Regions from separate parts of the Acidovorax sp. LjRoot194 genome, predicted to be linked through region 1. Evidence: predicted binding sites of a transcription regulator. Region 1 holds the regulator's gene; each other region holds the start of a gene.
The links. The regulator sigma-54, encoded in region 1, starts transcription at its own class of promoters, with help from an activator protein. The targets are predictions, from matches to a motif close to TGGCANGNAANCTGCTTT.
Positions count from the first base shown of each region.

Region 2: the regulator sigma-54 is predicted to act here: its motif matches at 2,965-2,982, upstream of ACSQ3N_RS25385 (pilin).
Region 3: the regulator sigma-54 is predicted to act here: its motif matches at 2,639-2,656, upstream of ACSQ3N_RS01175 (6-hydroxynicotinate reductase).
Region 4: the regulator sigma-54 is predicted to act here: its motif matches at 2,172-2,189, upstream of ACSQ3N_RS08600 (ammonium transporter).

Region 1 is NZ_CAXUQB020000001.1:5,360,796-5,365,782, forward strand. Features, by position in the region: gene ACSQ3N_RS24285 (THUMP domain-containing class I SAM-dependent RNA methyltransferase) at 1-191, opposite strand, end outside; gene ACSQ3N_RS24290 (acyl-CoA thioesterase) at 213-689, opposite strand; gene ACSQ3N_RS24295 (glutaredoxin domain-containing protein) at 915-1,430, shown strand; gene ACSQ3N_RS24300 (RNA polymerase factor sigma-54) at 1,539-3,149, opposite strand; gene lptB (LPS export ABC transporter ATP-binding protein) at 3,249-4,043, opposite strand; gene lptA (lipopolysaccharide transport periplasmic protein LptA) at 4,040-4,690, opposite strand; gene ACSQ3N_RS24315 (thiol:disulfide interchange protein DsbA/DsbL) at 4,878-4,987, opposite strand, start outside.
Region 2 is NZ_CAXUQB020000001.1:5,587,399-5,592,385, forward strand. Features, by position in the region: gene ACSQ3N_RS25375 (CHASE2 domain-containing protein) at 1-1,922, shown strand, start outside; gene ACSQ3N_RS25380 (3',5'-cyclic-nucleotide phosphodiesterase) at 1,938-2,729, shown strand; gene ACSQ3N_RS25385 (pilin) at 3,048-3,620, shown strand; gene tfpZ (TfpX/TfpZ family type IV pilin accessory protein) at 3,714-4,508, shown strand; gene ACSQ3N_RS25395 (pilin) at 4,605-4,987, shown strand, end outside.
Region 3 is NZ_CAXUQB020000001.1:245,418-250,404, reverse strand. Features, by position in the region: gene ACSQ3N_RS01180 (UPF0280 family protein) at 1-935, opposite strand, end outside; gene ACSQ3N_RS01175 (6-hydroxynicotinate reductase) at 949-2,595, opposite strand; gene fdxA (ferredoxin FdxA) at 2,770-3,099, shown strand; gene ACSQ3N_RS01165 (ferredoxin--NADP reductase) at 3,176-3,952, shown strand; gene ACSQ3N_RS01160 (TetR/AcrR family transcriptional regulator) at 4,020-4,736, shown strand; gene ACSQ3N_RS01155 (amidohydrolase family protein) at 4,841-4,987, shown strand, end outside.
Region 4 is NZ_CAXUQB020000001.1:1,879,055-1,884,041, forward strand. Features, by position in the region: gene ACSQ3N_RS08595 (phospholipase D family protein) at 1-762, opposite strand, end outside; gene ACSQ3N_RS08600 (ammonium transporter) at 899-2,101, opposite strand; gene ACSQ3N_RS08605 (RibD family protein) at 2,222-3,088, opposite strand; gene ACSQ3N_RS08610 (type IV pilin protein) at 3,341-3,793, opposite strand; gene ACSQ3N_RS08615 (pilus assembly protein) at 3,817-4,987, opposite strand, start outside.

The sequences.
Region 1 (4,987 bases):
ACCAGCACGCGCTGCGCCAGCCGGCTGTGCAGGTTCAGCAGCAGCGCCTCGCGCCAGGAGGCGCGCAGCAGCACACCGCCCCGGCCGACCAGCAGGTCCTGCCCCGTGAGACCGGTGATGGCATGCACCTCGTCGGCCAGATAGCCCTCGACGCCCGCGGCGCAAGGAAGAAAGAGTTGGAGTTGGTTCATATCAGCGCAGAGGATAAGCCTTCAGGCCATGGGGGCGCCGGGTGCATCCGGTGCGGCGGGTGCGGCGGGTGCGCGCTGCAGCAGCAGTTGGCGGATCGATTCTGGAATGGTGGCGACCTTGCGGTCGCTGCGGCCGATGAAGACGATGCCGATCTTGCCGCGGGCCACCTCGCGCCCCGAGGTCTTCTCGGTCATGCGGAACACCAGGTCGAAGCCATAGCGGTTGAAATCCACCGGCGCCATCTCCACGCACATGGTCTCGCCATGAAAGCCCTCGGACTTGTACTGCGCCACGATGTCGCCCACCACGATGGACAGCCCGCCCACGTCGGCCTCCGGGTAGCCCAGCGACTGGAAGAAACGCACGCGCGCCTCGGACACCAGGCTCAGCAGCTGCGCGTTGTCCAGGTGCCCGCCCTGGTTCACATGGCTGATGTAGATCTGCATCTCGGTGGAAAAACCGAACTGCGCGGGAAGGTCGAAGACGATGCGGGCCATGGCTGGGCGGTGGGGGTGGAGCGGAGGTGGAAGCGTGGAACAAGGACAACGGGCGGGCACCCGCGGTGGCGGCGTGCATGCGGTACTGCGCAGGGCCGCTGGGTGCCGGGGATTTTCTGCAGCGACAGGCCCTGCGGCCCACGGCGGGTGGTGCCATGGGGCGGTGCGGCACATCCGGGCAGCTTCTTGCTGACAGCACGCCCGGTGTCTCTTATGCTCGCAGGCATGAGATTTTACCGGAGCCCCTCCCCCGGCCTTTTCCGCCAGGCCGTAGCCGCCACGCTGGCAATGGCCGCGCTGGTGCTGGCACCGATGGCGGGCGCCCAGACGCTCTACAAAACGGTGGGCCCGGACGGCCGGGTCGTCTACAGCGACAAGCCCCCAACGGGCGTGGGTGTGGACAAGGCGATGAAGCTGGACAACCTGCCGGTCAGCGTGGTGCCGGGTGCAGAGCCCCGCGCGGCCGACCGCAGCCCCAAGACCGAGCCCCCCGCCGCAGCACCCCGTGGCGACGTCGTGCTCTACATGGCCACCTGGTGCGGCTACTGCAAGGCCGCCAAGGCGTACCTGGCGCAAAAGGGCATTGCCTACCGCGAGCTGGACGTCGATACGCCGGTGGGCAAGGCGGCCTTTGCACAGATTGGCGGGCGGGGTGTGCCGGTGCTGCTCACCAACGGCCAGCGGTTGTCAGGCTTCAGCGCACAGTCCTACGACGCCGTTTTCGCGTCCCAGCGCAAGTAGCCTGGCCTCGCACCCCACCGCACCGCAGTTGGCGGGCCGGTGGGTGGGCGGCGATCCTCCGGCGCACGGCCCATCGCAGGTCCTGAAGGCCCTGCAGCGCTGACAGAGCTACAGCGCCTTGCGCAGATTGGCCGGCGCGATCTTGAGCGCTTCGCGGTACTTGGCCACCGTGCGGCGTGCGCACTCGATGCCCTGCTCCTTGAGCATCTCGGCGATCTGGCTGTCCGACAGCGGCTTGGTGGGGCTCTCGGCCGCGACGAACTGCTTGATCAGCGCGCGCACGGCGGTGCTCGACGCATTGCCGCCCGTCTCGGTGCCCAGGCCCGAGCCGAAGAAGTACTTGAGCTCGTAGGTGCCGATGGGCGTGGCCATGTACTTGGCGGTGGTCACGCGGCTGATGGTGGACTCGTGCAGGCCCAGCTCGTCGGCAATGTCGCGCAGCACCAGCGGGCGCATGGCCAGCTCGCCATGCGTGAAGAAGTTCTTTTGCCGCTCCACGATGGCGCGCGAGACGCGCAGGATGGTGTCGAAGCGCTGCTGGATGTTCTTGATGAACCAGCGCGCCTCCTGCAGGCGCTGCTGCATGCCCTGGTGGCCTTCGCCGCCCTTGTGGCCGCGCAGTGCGCCGGCGTAGATGTCGTGCACGCGCAGGCGCGGCATCACATCTGGGTTGAGCGCGACGATGAAATTGTGCTGCCCGTCGCGCCCGTTGGCGCGGCCCGCTTTGCGCACGATGACGTCGGGCACGATGATGTTGCGCTCCACGTCCACAAACTTGCGGCCCGGGCGCGGCTCCAGCCGGGCGATCAGGGCCATGGCGGCGCGGGTGCGCTCCTCCCCGTCGCCGCACAGCTGCGTCAGGCGGCGGATGTCGCGGCGCGCCAGCATCTCCAGCGGCTGCTGGCACACGCGCAGCGCGGTCTGCACGGTGTCGGGGTCGATCTCGCTGTCTTCGTCCGCGGCCAGGGCCTTGAGCTGCAGGGTCAGGCACTCGCCCAGCCCGCGCGCGCCCACGCCCACGGGCTCCAGGCTTTGCAACAGGCGCTGCGCCACCGTGAAGCGGTGCACCAGCTCTTCGATCTGCTCCAGGTCGTCGGGGCCGGCCAGGCTGATGGCCAGCTCTTCGAGCGGGTCTTCGAGGTAGCCGTCGTCGTTGAGCGATTCGATCAGGAACCGCAGCGCCGCGCGGTCCACCTCGGACAGGCGCAGCGACAGCGCCTGGCGGTGCAAAAAGGCGGTGAGCGATTCGTGCGTGCGGGCCAGCTCGGTGGCGTCGGCCTCGTCGCCTTCGGCATCGTTGCGGTTGCGGGCGGGCGCATCGCCGCCCCATTCGGTGTCGTTCGGCGCGACCTCGACGGTGCCGTCGCCGCTCCAGTCGGGCTCGTCGCTGGCGCTGCTGCCCGGCTCGGAGTCACCCAGCGGGCCGTCGGCCGCGGTGTCGCTGGACGTGCTGGCGGTGCTGGCGCCGGGTGCGTTGGAATACAGCGTGTCGTCCGCGCTGTACTCGTCGGGCTGGGCAGGAACGTCGGCCGCCTCCAGGCCGAACTCTTCGCGCGGAGCTTCTTCTGCGTTGCGCTCGAGAAACGGGTTTTCGTCGAGCATCTGCTCGACCTCCTGACCCAGCTCCAGCGTGGACAACTGCAGCAGCCGGATGGACTGCTGCAGCTGCGGCGTGAGCGCCAGGTGCTGCGAAACGCGCAGTGACAGGCCGGGCTTCATCGGGCAGCCGCCTTGCGGCCTGCACGGCGCGCGGCGCACGCCGCCCCGCGGGGTGGCAAAAGGGAGAGGCGGGGGTCGAACGTACGGTCCATCGGTCTGCTACATGCGGAAGTGTTCGCCCAGGTACACCCGGCGCACTTCGGCGTTGTCGACGATCTCGGAAGGGGTTCCCTGCGCCAGCACTTGGCCGTCGCTGATGATGAACGCGTGGTCGCAGATGCCCAGCGTCTCGCGCACGTTGTGGTCGGTGATGAGCACGCCGATGCCGCGCGCCTTGAGGAAGCCGATGATGCGCTGGATCTCGATCACCGCGATGGGGTCGATGCCGGCGAAGGGCTCATCCAGCAGGATGAAGCGTGGCTGCGTGGCCAGCGCGCGGGCGATCTCCACCCGGCGGCGCTCGCCCCCGGACAGGGCCATGGCGGGCGAGGCCCGCAGGTGGTCCACCCGCAGCTCCTGCAGCAGGGCGGTGAGGCGCTCTTCGATGGCCTCGCGCGGGAGCGGCTGGCCGTTGTCGCCGCGCTGCAGCTCCAGCACGGCGCGCACGTTTTCCTCGACCGACAGCTTGCGGAAGATGGACGCCTCCTGCGGCAGGTACGACAAACCCAGGCGCGAACGGCGGTGGATGGGCATGTGGGCGACCGACTGGCCGTCGATACGGATGTCGCCCGCATCGCTGCGCACCAGGCCCACGATCATGTAGAACGAGGTCGTCTTGCCCGCGCCGTTGGGCCCGAGCAGCCCGACGACTTCGCCCTTTTGCACGGTGAGCGACACATCCTTGACGACCTTGCGGCTGCCGTACGACTTGGCCAGGTGCTGCACCTCCAGCCGACTGCCGACCTGTGGGTCTGCAGCCGCGGGTCCGCTGGAGTGGACAGGCTGCGCGCTCACTTGGCGCCGCCGCCGAGGGTGTTGCTGGGGCGCAGCGCCGGGGCCGACGACGGCGCGGCAGGTGCAGCGGCGCCCGGTGGCGGGTCCTTGGGCGCCAGCACTGCGCGCACGCGGCTGCCAGGGGCCGGGGTGTCGCCTGCGGTGCTGGTGGACGGCTTGCGCTGGCCGTCCACGGTGAACACGTCGGTCAGGTTGTTGTAGACGATGACGGCGCCGGTGATCTCGTCGCTCAGCACCGCACCGCGGTAGCGGCGCAGCTCGGCGCGGGTGATGAAGCGCACGTTGTCGGCCTTGCCGTCGTACTCGATGACCTCGCTCTCGCCCTCGATGAACTCGTCGGGCGCACCGGGCACGGTGTCGCGCTTTTGGCGAAAGAACGCGCGCTTGCCCGCCTCGGCCGTCACCACCCCGTACTGGTAGCCCTCGGCGTCCTGGCGCACATCCAGCCGCGCACCGCGCAGGATGATGGACCCCTTGGTCATGACCACGCGGCCGGTGAACACGCTGGTTTGCTTGAGCTCATCGTGCCGCAGGGCGTCGGCCTCGATGTTCATGGGTTTGGCGCGGTCAGCCTTTTCAGCATGGGCAACGCCATGAATGCAGGCCAGGGCCGTGAGCAGGAGGGTTGGGAGGATGCTGTGTTTCATAGGGCACGAATCTTGCAGTTCATTGTAGCCACCCCACGGCATGCGCCATGGAAAAAGACCCGCACGCTTCCACGCGCGTGGGGTCTCTGGCCCCAAGCAGTCGCTTCCTCGGGTCGGGACGGCAATGAAAAAAGCCCGCATCAGCGGGCTTTTTCGCAGGGCATGCCGGGCCCCAGGCGGCTCGGGCTTACTTCTGCTTGGTCAGGAACTCCACCACTTGCAGCACGTTCTGCATGTTGCCGGCCATGGTGCCGTCGGTGTAGTACTTGCCGGCCACGCCCATCGAGGGCACGCCTT
Region 2 (4,987 bases), 230 kb from region 1:
GCTCGGGACTCCGTAACCTGCAACAGCTGGCACAAGGCGCGCTGAGCGACCAACCGGCATTCAGAACACAGCTGGAGCGTCTGGCGCCATCTCTGGACTTCGACTCCCTCTTCGCTGAATCATTGAAGGGGCGCCCGGCGGTGCTGGGCTACTACCTCACCAGTGACAAGGAGGGTCGAACCAAAGGCATCCTACCGCCTCCTGCACTTTCGTCAGAACGCTTGCGTGGCCTGCCCCTCAAGACATATTCGTGGGGAGGGTATGGCAGCAATATCGACATCATCGCTGGTGCGGTGCCCGTCGCAGGCTTCTTCAACTCAGTGACCGATGAAGACGGAGTGGTGCGTGCCTTGCCTTTGCTCGCAGAGTACCAAGGCAGGTACTATGAATCGCTTGCATTGGCGATGTTTCGCACCGCGTTGGGCCTGCCCGAAATCCACCCCGGCTTTGCAAACCCTGCGCCGGATGGCACCTATGACACGCTGCACAGTGTTGCACTGGTTCAGGACGGGCGTTCGCTGGCTCTCCCGGTGGATGACCGATTGGCCACCCTTATTCCCTTCCGTGGCCCCGGCGACGTTGGCGGTGGGTCGTTTCGCTATCTCTCCGCTTCGGACGTTTTGGAGGGCAAACTCCCTCCCAACGAGCTCAAGGATCGGATGATCCTGGTTGGGTCCACAGCGCCGGGTTTGCTGGATTTGAGAGTCACGCCGGTAGGCCGCGCCTATCCCGGCGTCGAGACGCATGCCAATGTCTTGTCTGCGTTTCTCGACGGCAAGAACATTGTCCGACCGGACTATGCCGTCGGGTTTGACGCATTGCAGCTTGTGTGCGCGGGCTTGCTGCTGGCATTTGCGTTGCCCGCGCTGTCCGCCGCATGGGCTGTCTTGCTGAGTGTGGGGTTGGTGAGCGGCTTGACCGTTCTCAATCTGTGGCTCTACCTCAGCCACGGTCTGGCACTGCCCCTGGCCAGCGCGGTCGTGATGGTTCTTTTGGCGTTCACGCTGAACATGGTCTATGGCTATTTTGTGGAAAGCCGCTCCAAACGTGAATTGGCCGCTCTTTTTGGCACCTACGTACCCCCAGAACTGGTGGATGAGATGGTGAAGGAGCCCGACAATTACAGCATGCAGGCCAGCAACCAAGAGTTGACGGTGATGTTTTGCGACATGCGGGGGTTCACCGCAATGTCTGAACAGATGGAGCCGTTGCAGTTGCAGGCCTTGCTCAATGACGTGTTCAGCAGACTGACGCATATCATCCGCAGCCACCGCGGCACGATCGACAAATACATGGGAGACTGTGTGATGGCGTTTTGGGGTGCACCGGTTGCGACCCCGGATCACGCCCGATTGGCCGTGCAGGCTGCTCTTGACATGGCCCGGGCCATCAAAGAGGTGAACCTGCTGCACCGAGAGCGGGGTCTGCCGGAGATCGGTATTGGTATTGGACTCAACACGGGCAATATGTGTGTGGGTGATATGGGATCAGATATAAGGCGCAGTTACACAGTGATTGGTGATTCGGTAAATCTGGCTTCGCGGCTGGAAGGCCTCTCCAAGAAGTATGCAGTGCTTACCGTTGTGAGCGAAACTACGCGTATCCAGGCAGTCCACTTCATTTGGCAAGAGTTAGATCGAGTACGTGTTAAAGGTAAAGCAGAGTCGGTTGCAATTTTCACCCCTGTTGCTCAGCTAGACGCCACAATGGCAGGACGGTCCCACGAACTCTCTCTTTGGCAAAATTTTCTCGTGGCTTATCGCGCTCAAGACTGGACAATATGCAACGAGCTTATAGCGGATTTAATGCAAATCCAACCCTCGTCTGGTCTTTATAGCATGTACGGTTCCCGCGTACAGGGTCGGCTTATGCGACCTTTTGACCCCAAGTGGGACGGCGCGAACAATTTCGACACTAAATAAACACAGGCTGCGCCCATGAAAATTCGTGTGCTGGGTTGCTCTGGTGCCATAGCAAGGGACTGCCGGACCACCTCATTTCTCGTCAACCACAGCGTTTTGATTGATGCGGGGACGGGCGTCGGCGATTTAACGCTCGAAGAAATGCGAAAGATTGACCATGTTTTTCTCACTCATTCCCATCTCGATCACATCGCAGCACTTCCGTTAATGCTTGACGCTGTGTCGTCAATGCGCAGCGCACCAGTGCAGATCCATGCGCTCCCAGCAACCATCGAGGCTCTGCGAACGCATGTCTTCAACAACGTTATCTGGCCAAATTTCGAGGCACTTCCCTCGTCGGACCAGCCTTTCATGCGGTTTTTCCCTTTGCAAATCGGGGAACAGCGTAACGCGTCCGGTTTGTTGATAGAAGCCCTTCCCGCAGTCCACACAGTTCCAGCCTTGGGCTATGCCATATGTGGCATTTCCGGTTGGTGGGTATTCACTGGAGACACCGAACGCAATCCCGAATTCTGGAAGCGATTGAACAAGTTGCCGGTAAAGATGCTTGTTATTGAAACAGCGTTTAGCGAGCGCGAAAACGCTTTAGCTCGTCTTTCTAAACACCTGGCGCCTTGCACTCTTATTGAAGAGCTGCAGCACTTTAAGTGCGGAGACTGCAAGATCTACATCACCCATACAAAGCCAGCGGAAACAGACGTGATTATGCAGGAAATCCAAGCAATGCTTAATGTGGCATCGGCGCACAGCGCCTCAGCGTCTTTAGGAATCAACTGGCTCCGTGCAGGCGATGAATTTTTTGTCTGAACCGATCTGCATCAGAGTTGCGCAGCGCAGATTAACGCACTGCGCATGCGACACGTACACGCAATTGAAATCCGCAGATGGCCAAGTCTCAAAAGACACGTAAGAAGCAATTGGTGACACTCTTGGCAGAACAAAATTGTCACTCACTCCCTTAAGTACAGTTTTGCACTTCTCCAGGTACCCCGCCTCTACAGACATGGCCTCGAAAGTTGTTAACTTGTAAGCAGATGATAGGTGGCACAGGAATTGCTTAACAGTAGCAGACCTGAAGAGTCGTTCTGCAGGTTGTTAGTTGCAATTGACTTCCAAGGAGTTTTTATGAAGCGTTTCATGCAAAAGGGTTTCACCCTGATCGAACTGATGATCGTGGTGGCCATCATCGGCATTCTGGCGGCTGTTGCTCTCCCCGCTTACCAAGACTACACCGTGCGCGCACGCGTGACTGAAGGCTTGTCCTTGGCTGGCTCGGCCAAGACGGCGGTAGCAGAAACCTTCACCAATGCCAACGGTGGCAAAGTCATCGCTTACCCTGGCTTCGGTGCCCAGCCTGCTCCCGCTGTTGGCGAGTCGGTCTACGGCTACACCTACACCAAAGGTTCCGTCGTGGATAGCGTCGCGATTGCAGAAATTACAGACGTGACTGCGCCCGTCTTGAATACATCTGGCGTTATCACAGTGACCTATCTGAAGACCGGTGCTGCGGGCGCCGCCATGGACAAGGTTGCGGCCGGCTCCAATGTGTTGTACCTGACTCCCGGTTCTGGCCTCGTGAACAATTCTGCCAACCCTGCTGCCGCGCTGGTCCAATCCGACCCTGTTGTCTGGGGCTGCGGCGTGAAGTCTACGCCAGTGTTCAAGTACGTACCCGCCAACTGCCGCTTCGTGAAGTAAAGCAGGGCCTTAAAGTCCACGGGGATCGCCCCTGATGCACAAAAGCGCCCTTAATGGGCGCTTTTTTCATTTCCGATCTTTAGTCGCTTGAGAATGACCCCTACTGTTACCCTGTCCACCCCTAACCCTGTTCGAATCTCGGCGCGTCGTGCAAGCCTTGTGCATCTTCTAGTATCGCTGGCAGTTGCACTCTTGGTAGCCATGCTGATTTTCTTAGTTTGGTATCCTTGGCCGCTGCACACAATGCTGGGGGGCTTGGGCCTGCTAGGGCTTGTTGCAGGGGTTGATGCCGTCTGCGGCCCTATGCTTACATTCCTACTATGGAACGACCGCAAAACGAAGCTTGCGCTGACTGTAGATTGCACGCTTATTGCATGTATTCAAATCGCGGCTCTGGGGTATGGACTGTACACAGTAGCAGAAGGGCGACCAGTACATGTTGTCTTTGAGGTAGACAGGCTGCGCGTTGTTAGCGCGGTTGATATCGACTCCGCAGATTTGCCACAGGCCTCGCCGGAGCTCCGTGTGTTGCCCTGGACTGGCCCGACTTGGCTAAGCGTACGGGCTCCACGAGATAGTGACGAATTGCTGAATAGTGTCGAGCTTTCTCTGGCGGGCAAGGAGCCATCAGTGCGTCCTGGATGGTGGCAAAGCTATTCCGAGGGAGTACCTGACATGCTGAAGCGTGCTCGCCCTCTGGATTTGTTAGCAAGCGCCAGGTCTGCCCAGCGGCCTTTACTGGATAAAGCCGTGAAGGAGGCGGGAGTGGACGTGGCTGATTTGGTATGGTTACCTTTGGTAAGCCGTCGCAGTATGGAATGGATTGTATTGCTCCACCGCACAACTGGCCAACCACTCGCCTACGCACCCATTGACGGATTTTTCTGAAATTCGCGGTGCACTTTATTCCACAGGCATGAAAGCTGCTGAAACATGCCGATGATCGGGTAGACATCTAGCCACAAGTCTAGGCAGGAGAAATTTATGAAACCCAGCTTCCAGCAAGGCTTTACCCTCATCGAGTTGATGATCGTAGTAGCCATTATCGGTATCCTGGCGGCTGTGGCATTACCAGCTTACCAAGACTACGTTGTGCGTGCACGCATTTCCGAAGGCTTAGGTCTAGCGAGCACTGCGAAGACTTCGGTGACAGAGACTTTTGCCAGTACTAACAGCGGAGGTATTGCTGCCTATGCAGGTAGTGGCATATCGGCAGCTGGTTCATACAACTATGAGTACAAGGCTGGCACACACGTTAAATCGATTGCCATTTCAGCCATAACAGACGTGACATCGCCTGTCGCCAAGGAAGGGGCAATTTCTATTACCTATGGCGGTCAGATTAACACAGTCCTCTTGGGCAAAGC
Region 3 (4,987 bases), 5.1 Mb from region 1:
AATACTGAACCAACTTCTTCGTGCACCGCGCTCACCGCGCCTGCCGGGCCTTCGGTGCGTGCGGGCAGCCCCGCCAGCGCTGCCTCGGACATGCGGGTGGCCGCGAACTCGCCCTGGCACGCGAGCAGCGCGCACCAGATCAGCCCGCGGGACTGCAATTCTTGCGCCTTTTGCAGACCTTGGTGCAGCGCCCGCAGCACCTGCGCGCGCGGTAGCGGCGGAACATCCACCGTGACGGGAATGGCACCGAGGTCGCTGTCGTCGCGTACCAGCCAGGCGGGCATGCGTGTGATGCGCTCGTCCAGCACGTTCACGGCATTGGCCACCACGGTGGCGGCGGCGTCGGCCTCTGCGGCGGTGCGCGCCAGCACGGTGACGCTGTCGGCAATGCCCAGCGACTGGCTGCGCCCGCGCCAGCCGCTGGTGGCCACGCCGCGCACCGGCATGGTGCTGTCAATGCGCAGTTGTCCGTCCAGCAGCAGCCCGTGGCGCAGCTGGGCGGCATCGAGACTGGCGATGTCCGCATACACCCCCACCGAGGCCGACTGGCCGGGGGCGAGGTGCAGTGCGATGTCGCCGCCGTTGTTGACCCAGGCGCGCGCGATGCCGTCCTGCGCAAAACACGCCAGGATCTCTTGCGCCACCGCCCCGGCCACGGCGGCCATGGGGGTGATGAAGCCCTTGCGGTACGGGTGGCAGGCCAGCCACATGCGCTGCGCCAACACGCCCTGCAAGGGCGTTGTCTCGCCTACAGGCGAGCGCAGGCCCGGCAGCTCGTTCACCAGCTCTTGCAGCAGGCCCTCAAAGCGCTGCCACGCGCGCTCGTACGCAGCGGCCACGGCGGTGCGTTCACCCTCGGCCTGGATGACCAGGTCGATGGGGCCGTGCTGGAAGTGCCAGCGGCCGTCGGGCAGAAAGTTGCGGCAGGCGTGCATGACAAGAGCCCGTTCAGCCCAGCAAGGGCGGTCGGCCCAGCGGCCAGGGGTTGCCAGCGGGCAGCGCCTGCCAGGACAGCGACTGCGGCGCACCGTCGTTGTGCCACGCGCCGTGCTCCAGCACTTCGCGCAGGCTGCGGATCTGGTCGGCATGGCCGCCCAGGGCCTCGTAGTCGGTGCGGCGCATGCTGAACTCGATGGGCGCCACGATGGCGGGGGTGGGCACGGTGCCAAAGCTGTTGTCGGGCATGCGCAGCACATCGGCCATCACAGTGATGCCGCCGCCGGGCCACACATAGGCGGGTGCGCCGCCGCAGGTCACGTTGACCAGCGCGTTCTTGATGGAGCGGGTAAGCAGCACGGGGTTCTCGGTCACGCCCGCGCGCAGGCTGCCGCCCGCGCCGCCCAGGAAGAGCACCGAGGTGAGCGAGGGCTCGCAGTTCTCGCCGATGCGCTCCACGATGCGGCGCACCGCATCGGGCATCTCGGCCTCCACCGGCACCAGCGATTCGTTCAGCACGTACCAGCTGGCGTGCTCGCCCGTGGTGGAGGTCATGAGCAGGCGCAGGCCCGGCCACGCGACCGATGCGTCCCAGCCTTCGATGATGGACAACGGGTCGGCGATGTCGGTGCCGCCCCAACCCGTGCCGGGATTGGCCACCTGGAAGTAGCGGCCCGGGGTGGACTTGCGCCCGCGCATCTGGATGCCCGAGGACTTCATGTCCAGGCAGCGGCCGGCCTGGTGCTCGGTGAGCACGCCGGTGATGTGGTCGTCCACCACCACCACCTCGTCGGCCTGGCCGAAGAACTGGCGCGCGAAGATGCCGATGGCCGCGGAGCCGCAGCCCACGCGCATGCGCTGCTCGGCCACGCCGTTGACGATGGGCGCCTGGCCGGCCTGGATCACGAGCTGCGAGCCGCCGTCGATGGTGAGTTCCACCGCCTGCTTGTTGCCCAGAAGCTGCATCATCTCGTTGGCGATGCGCCCTTCCTTCTTGCTGCCGCCCGTGAGGTGGTGCACGCCGCCGAGCGACAGCATCTGCGAGCCGTATTCGGCCGTGGTGACGTGCCCCACCACTTCGCCCTTGCAGCGCACGTTGGCCTGCTCGGGGCCGAGGAAGCGGTCGGTGTCGATCTTCACCTTGAAGCTGCAGTAGCTGAAGATGCCCTCGGTGACCACGGTGACCATGTCCACGCCATCGACCTTGGAGCCCACGATGAAAGGGGCGGGCTTGTAGTCGGGGTAGGTGGTGGACGAGCCCACGCCGGTGACGAACACTTCTTCCGACAAGAGAAGGTCGCCGCTCCAGGCGGGCTGCGCGGCGGCACCGTCGGCGGTACTGCCCGCGGCATCCACCGGCGCCTCGACATCCGCCGCGGCCGAGCGGCCTGCGAACGGCACCAGCGCCGCTTCGCCCGCCTCCAGCGTCTTGCGCAGAAGCACCACCGGGTCCACGCGCACCAGCACGCCGGCGTGATTGGCATAGCGGTCGCAGGCCCCTGCGCGGCCTTCCGATATCTGGCACAGCACCGGGCACGCGTTGCACTCCACCTTGGCGGCGTTCATGCGCTCGTTGCGCGGCCGGGCGCGCTCCAGCACCTGCGGCAGCTCAGGCGCATCCATGCCTGGAAGCCCATCGGTCTTGGTGTGTTCAGTCATCGTGGAGCCCATTCATTGCATCTTTTCAAATGCTTGTACGCGCATTGCATTTTGTGTAGCATTCACTTAACTTAAATGTTGTGATTGCTACATTGATCGCGAATGTAGCGCAATCGATGATGGTCCGCAATGGTGTTTTCGCACCCCCTGAAACGGTGCACGAGGAGCCCCAAAATGACGCACGTAGTGACGGATGCATGTATTCGGTGCAAGTACACCGACTGTGTCGATGTCTGCCCGGTCGACTGCTTCAAGGAGGGGCCTGAATACCTCGTCATCGACCCCGACGAGTGCATCGACTGCGCGGTCTGCATTCCGGAGTGCCCCGCCAACGCCATCTATGCGGAGGACGACCTGCCCCAGGGCCTGGAAATCTTTCTCGAATTCAACAAAAAGCTGGCCCCGGGCCTGCCCACAATCACCAAAAGAAAACCGGCTTTGCCAGATGCGGAACAATGGAGGGTTGTGAGCCACAAGCTTTCCGGCCTGGATATCGCGTTCTGAGCCCTGCTCCAGCACGCCGCCAGCGCGGACTTCAGCCAGTTTTCTTCTGTTCTTTCAACTTTTTCGACTAAGCACCATGAGCGCCTTTCTAGAAGAACGCGTCCTCTCCGTCCACCACTGGACGGACCGCCTTTTCTCCTTCACCACCACGCGGGACACGGCCCTGCGCTTTTCCAACGGCCATTTCACGATGATCGGCCTGCGTGGCGAGAACGGCAAACCCCTGCTGCGCGCCTACAGCATCGCCAGCGCCAACTACGAAGAGCACCTGGAGTTCCTGTCGATCAAAGTGCCCGACGGCCCGCTGACCTCGCGCCTGCAGCACATCCAGGTGGGCGACACCATCGTGGTGGGCAAGAAGCCTACCGGCACCCTGCTCATCGACTACCTGCTGCCCGCCAAGCGCCTGTACATGCTGTCGACCGGCACCGGCGTGGCACCGTTCCTGAGCCTGATGCGCGACCCCGAGACGTATGAGAAGTTCGAGGAAGTCATCCTGGTGCACGGCGTGCGCGAGGTGAAGGAGCTGGCCTACCACGACTACATCACCAACGAACTGCCCCAGCACGAGTTCCTGGGCGAGATCGTGAGCAAGCAGCTCAAGTACTACCCGACTGTGACGCGCGAGGCATTCAAGCACCAGGGCCGCGTGACCACCGTGATCGAGAACGGCCAGCTCGCCCGCGACCTGGGCCTGCCCGCGCTCAACCCACTGGAAGACCGCGTGATGATCTGCGGCAGCCCCGAGATGCTGCGCGACCTCAAGCACATGATGGAAGAGCGCGGCTTCAAGGAAGGCAACACCACGAAGCCGGGCGACTTCGTGATCGAACGCGCGTTCGCAGAGCAGTGATCTCCCGGCCGGCGGCGGGGCCTGAGGATCAGGCCCCGGGCGCCGGCCCCACCCACCAGGACCCGCCATGTCTGCCACTCCTCCCAAGACCCGGACAGCGTCCAGCCGATCTCCCACCGTGCGCAAGACGGGGGTGCGCGAGCAGGCCGCACAGACCACGCGCGACAACATCCTGAAAGCGGCGACCAAGGTGTTCGCCCGCTACGGCTACGAAGGCGGCAGCGTGGAGAAGATCTCCAAGGCGGCCAAGTCCTTCGACCGGATGATCTACTACTACTTCGGCAGCAAGGAAGGCCTGTTCATCGAGGTGCTGGAGGAAACCTACCGGCGCATGAACGATGCGGAGTCCAAGCTCACGCTGGACACCGCCAAGCCGGTCGAGGCACTGCAGGCCGTGATCCGCTTCGTGGTGGGCTACTACCGCAAGAACCCCGAGTTCATCACGCTGCTCAACACCGAGAACCTGCACAAGGGCAAGCACATCTCCAAGTCGATGCGGGCCCGCGAATACTCGTCGCCCGCCATCGAGGTGATCCGCCGCGTGCTGGAGAGCGGCCAGGCACAAGGGCTGTTCCGCAAGGATGTGTCGGCGCGCGACGTGTACCTGCTGATCGCCGCCACGGGCTACTTCTACATGTCCAACCGCCACACGCTGTCGGCCTTTCTGGGCGAAGACCTGGAGACGCCCGATGCGCTGGCGCACTGGGAGTCCTTCGTCATCGACAGCGTGCTGCGCACGGTGGCGCCAGGCCCCAGCCTGCCCAAGGGCAAGGCCGCGGCCTGAAGGTTATCTGCACCGGCCGACAAGCGCCACACAGCCCACAAGACACAACGATTTTCTGAGCGAGGGCCGCAACGAGCCCGAACCCCCACCCACGAGGAGAATCCATGGCAGAAGCAGCAGCCGGCGGCAAGTCGGGCAAGGTCGTCATCAAAAACATCGGTCTCTTGTTGTCGGGCGACCTCGACCGCCCCATCCTCGATGCCGACACCATCGTCGTCAACGACGGACTCATCGTGGCCGTGGGCCGCAAG
Region 4 (4,987 bases), 3.5 Mb from region 1:
GAGCGACTGCACCGGGTAGGCGCGGTCGTTGTTCCAGTAACTGTCGAAGCTGCGCGAAAGGTCTTGAACGATAGGGCCTGCAGCCAGCACATCCAGGTCCACGAAGTTGCCTGAATCGGCATTGCCGAAGTACGCGTCTCCCAGATTGCGCCCGCCGGTCACGCCCATGGCGTTGTCCGCGATGAAGAGCTTGTTGTGCATGCGCTGCTGCACGCGCGAGAAGTCGCCGATCATGCTGAACATGCGGCCGATGGGTGAGCCCCGCGCGCCAGTCAGCGGGTTGAACATGCGCATCTCTATGTTGGGTACGAACGCCAGGCGCATCACCTGCGCGTCGCGGCCCGTGCTGTGAAAGTCGTCGAGCAACACGCGCACCCGCACGCCCCGATTGGCGGCTGCCACCACGCTCAGCAGCAACCGCTCGCTGCTGGCATCGGCATGGATGGCGTAGTACTGCAGGTCCAGTGTCTTCTGCGCAGCGTCCACCAGGGCCAAACGACTGCCGTAAGCGGCCTGCGGGCCGCTGAGAAGTAAAAATCCTGACGGGTGACGTCCACCGGCAGCGGCACGCCGCGCATCCACCAGTTGCCCCAGCGCGGTGCCCGCGGGGGCTGCCAGGGCGCTGGTCACCGGCCGCTCGACATCCTTGGGCAAGCCCGCGCAGCCCGTGATGGCCCCGGCCATGAGGACGGCCAACAGGGCCAACCAACCGTAGCGGGCTGTGGTGTTGAGAAAGGCAGGGGCGGTGAGCATGCGCGGCATGGCGCGATTGTGACCGCGCACCGGCTGTCGTGCCTGTCGGACGCCGCGCCTACGCAGGTGTCGTCGTGGGCTGGCAGACAAAAAAAGCCAGCTCGGCTGCGCTGGCATGCTGGGCCAGACCGCGCCCTGTTCCTGGCTACCAGCTCACTTCACGGTCTGGCGTGGAGCTGATCTTGTGAATCGACAGATCAGCGCCGTCGAATTCTTCTTCCTGGCTCAGCCGCAGCCCCACCGTGCTTTTGAGAATGCCGTAGACCACAAACCCGCCTGCTAGCGCCCATGCCACGCCCAGAGCGCTGCCGATCAACTGGGCCGAGAAGCTGACGCCCCCCAGGCCACCCAATGCCTTGCTGCCAAAGATTCCGGCAGCCAGCCCGCCCCAGGTGCCGCACAGGCCATGCAAAGGCCAGACGCCCAGCACGTCGTCTATCTTCCATTTGTTCTGTGTGAGCGTGAACATCAATACAAAAATGGCGCCTGCCACGGCCCCCACCACCAGTGCGCCCAAGGGGTGCATCAGGTCGGAGCCCGCGCACACGGCCACCAGCCCGGCCAACGGGCCGTTGTGCACGAAGCCCGGGTCATTTTTGCCCAGCACCAGCGCGGCCAGCGTGCCGCCCACCATCGCCATCAGGGAATTCACAGCGACCAGGCCCGAGAGCTTGTCCACCGTCTGGGCGCTCATCACATTGAAGCCGAACCAACCCACCACCAGCACCCAGGCGCCCAGCGCCAGGAACGGAATGTTGGACGGCGGATGGGCGGAGATGGCGCCGTCCTTGCGGTACCGGTTGGCACGCGAGCCGAGCAGAATCACCGCCGGCAGCGCGATCCAGCCGCCCATCGCATGCACCACGATGGAGCCCGCAAAGTCGTGGAATTCCTCGCCGGTCAAGCCTTTGATCCATGCCTGCACGCCGAAGTGCTGGTTCCAGGCGATGCCTTCAAAAAAGGGGTAGACGAAGCCGACGATCACCGCGGTAGCCATCAGCTGCGGCCAGAACTTCGCACGTTCGGCAATGCCACCCGACACAATCGCCGGAATGGCCGCGGCAAAAGTCAGCAGGAAGAAGAATTTGACCAGTGAGTAGCCGCTTTGCTGCACGAGGGACTCCGCACCCACAAAGAAGTGCGTGCCGTAGGCCACGCTGTAGCCCGCCACGAAGTACACCACGGTGGACACCGAGAAATCCACCAGGATCTTGACCAGCGCATTGACTTGGTTCTTCTTGCGAACTGTGCCCAGTTCGAGAAAGGCGAACCCGGCATGCATGGCCAGCACCATGATGGCGCCCAGAAGAATGAACAAGGCGTCTGTGCCCTGTTTGAGTGCTTGCATACCGTCCTCTTGCGTTGTATTGATCTTTTCTGGTGCGAAAAAGCTATGTTCCCCAGAACTGCACCAAAATAAAGCAATAAACATGCCGGTTATGGTGCTATGTGATGCACCATCGTGGGTCTAGAAGTTATCCCGGCCTTCTACCCGCGCAATCACACGCAAATCGGACCCTACCATTTCCACTGACTCGAACTGCAACTGCAGCCCGTCCGCCAAAGCAGTCAACGGCCCCCAGTTGGTCATGCCTAACCCGCTGCCCAACAGCCGTGGCGCCAGATACACCAGCAACTCGTCCACCAGACCCTCTCGTACCATTGACCCGTTGAGCTTGTGGCCCGCTTCGACATGCAACTCGTTGATGCCGCGGCGGCCCAGGTCTTTAAGCATCGCCGCCAGATCCACTTTGCCGGCTGCGTTGGGCAGATAAATAACCTGGGCTCCTCGGTCTTCTAGCGCCGCTTGCTTGGCGCTGTCTTGCACGGCGGCATAAATAAAACATTGCCGACCGGTCATCAGAACATGCGCGTTTAGAGGCGTCTGGAGCCTGCTGTCTACCACCACTACAGCCGGCTGCTTCGGCGTCGGCACCTCACGCACGTTAAGCCGAGGGTTATCGTCCAACACAGTGCCGATGCCGGTCAGCACTGCGCATGCGCGTGCCCGCCACGCGTGGCCGTCCACACGAGCGGCTCTCGAGGTGATCCACTGGCTGGCGCCGTTGTGTAACGCGGTAGTTCCGTCTAGAGAGGCGGCCGTCTTGACTCTGACCCAAGGTGTGCCACGGACCATCCGGCTGAAGTAGCCAATGTTGAGTTCACGGGATTCTTGCGCTCCATGGCTCGTATCAAATTGGACTGCAGCCAGAGGTGATCTTTTTAGTGCGTTGGCTTCCACGGATTGATCGTGGTCCGGGTCTGCCGCTCCGACAGTGGCAATACGAGTAGTTATCGACACGTCTTCGCAAACCCTTTTGTAGTCATTTTCCATGCTAACAGTTCGAACGTTGCACAGGATATTGCATCACGCATTTTCTACATCCTGAATTCCCACTCTATAACTGCGATTTCAATGTCCCTGCCGTTTCGTTGAGTAATCGGGTTTGAGAGTTTTTCGTCAGCCGTTGTTTTGATCAACTATCGGTTTTTAGGTATGGAGTTAATAATGCTCGAGCTCTCAGATAAACCACCTGATAAAATACACAGTTTGCGTAATGGTCACGCGCAAGAAAACAACCCCACTCTATTTACGCCAACACTCTTCAATCGTCGCGCCACCAGATTGATTAACTATGCCACGTACGCCAGTGTTAGTAAGCGTGTAGTCTCCGCACTTATCTATCGCTTGCGCCCCAGCTCTTCGAGTTGCAATTAATGTATAGACAGCGCTCGAAGGTGCGCCAGAGAAGCTGATAGTGTAGCGTTTGGATGTGTCAGCGCTCCAAGTTAATGAACCGGGCAGTGCATAGTATGGCCCTGCACCTGTAGCGGGATAGACACCAGTCGCTGTTGCGGCTCTCTCCATCCACTGCTGAGCCTGCAAAAGGCCAGTCCGGGCATCGGCCCGATGCCCACGCCGAACGTATTCGGCGTAACTGGGATACGCTATTGCCGAGAGAATCCCAATGATCGCTACAACGATCATCAATTCTATCAAAGTGAAGCCCTTTTGAACCTTGGAGAGGTTTATATTCATAATATATCCTACAGGCGGAGAATTTATTGATTTTGACGCCAGCTTGGACGCATTGTCCACTCGGGCATGGTCGCCAGTTTCTCAGGCCCGCAACTTGCACCTGGTGGGCATGGAACGCCGCCACCACTCCCACTTTTTGAATCAATATCGGAATTCTCGAATTTATTTTTTCTGATAATGCTATGAGGGCCCTTGGCAACTTTAGCGCGAGAAATACTTATCAAGACGGTCCCGTCAACCACTGCATCGCCACCGGGCGAAGCAACCGTGCCTAATGTGAACTTACCATCCTTGTCTTTATCCACCACTGAGACGGATGGGGCTTTTCCGTCCATGATATTGATGAATGTCCGATATTGTCGTTCACCGTCCACTGATGTCGATTCACAGCTTTCTACATTCGGGTCCACATTTGACCCTTTTGCGGGCACTTGCGACCACGCGGTCAACAAATTACTGCCATCGTAAAATTCAAGAGGTTTCAGTAACCGCTCGCCAATTGCGGGCAGATCCACATACCATCCGTTCAAATTGGCCCACGTCGACTTGTCTAGAACGTCGACTTCCTTGATTGCGCCAAAAGTGCCAGCGTCAATCTCAATAAACTCGCGTTTGGCCAGTTTGGCCATACTTACACCCGTTCCAAGTGCTACGGGAGTGGGAACGCATGTTGTTCCAGGGCAGGTACCTGCACCCGGATGCACTTCAAGCCTTTTTCCAAAAGGTGTCGTAATCACGCGATAGCGCGTGTTATCCAGTGCTGAGTACAGAGTCTGAACGTCGACATTGGACGGATCAGTTTTGCTGACGTTGCGCCCCGTGCCAAACGATACCATCATGCCACCCACATCCAGCGTTTTTGCCGATGGACCTGAGCCTATTACCATCTGACGGTCGTTTGCGCGCACCGTGGGCGGAGCCGAGATGGCCTGTGTTTTTGTACGTGGACCATTCAGCGCCGCGGGCCCCTGGGCTGTAAACAAAGGATTGCCTCCAAACGCAATTTTCCAGTTGCTAGAGTCGTAGCTAGTCAGGTCGAATTTCCACATATTGCCAAGGTTGTCGCCCGCATACACCACATCAACAAGGCCATCGCCGTTGATATCTACCAACCGCGGAGATCCCAGGCCGTTGTCATTGGCTCTGCCGGTGCCCGCCGCATCGTTCGTTGCCGCAATGCGCACAAGCTCTTTT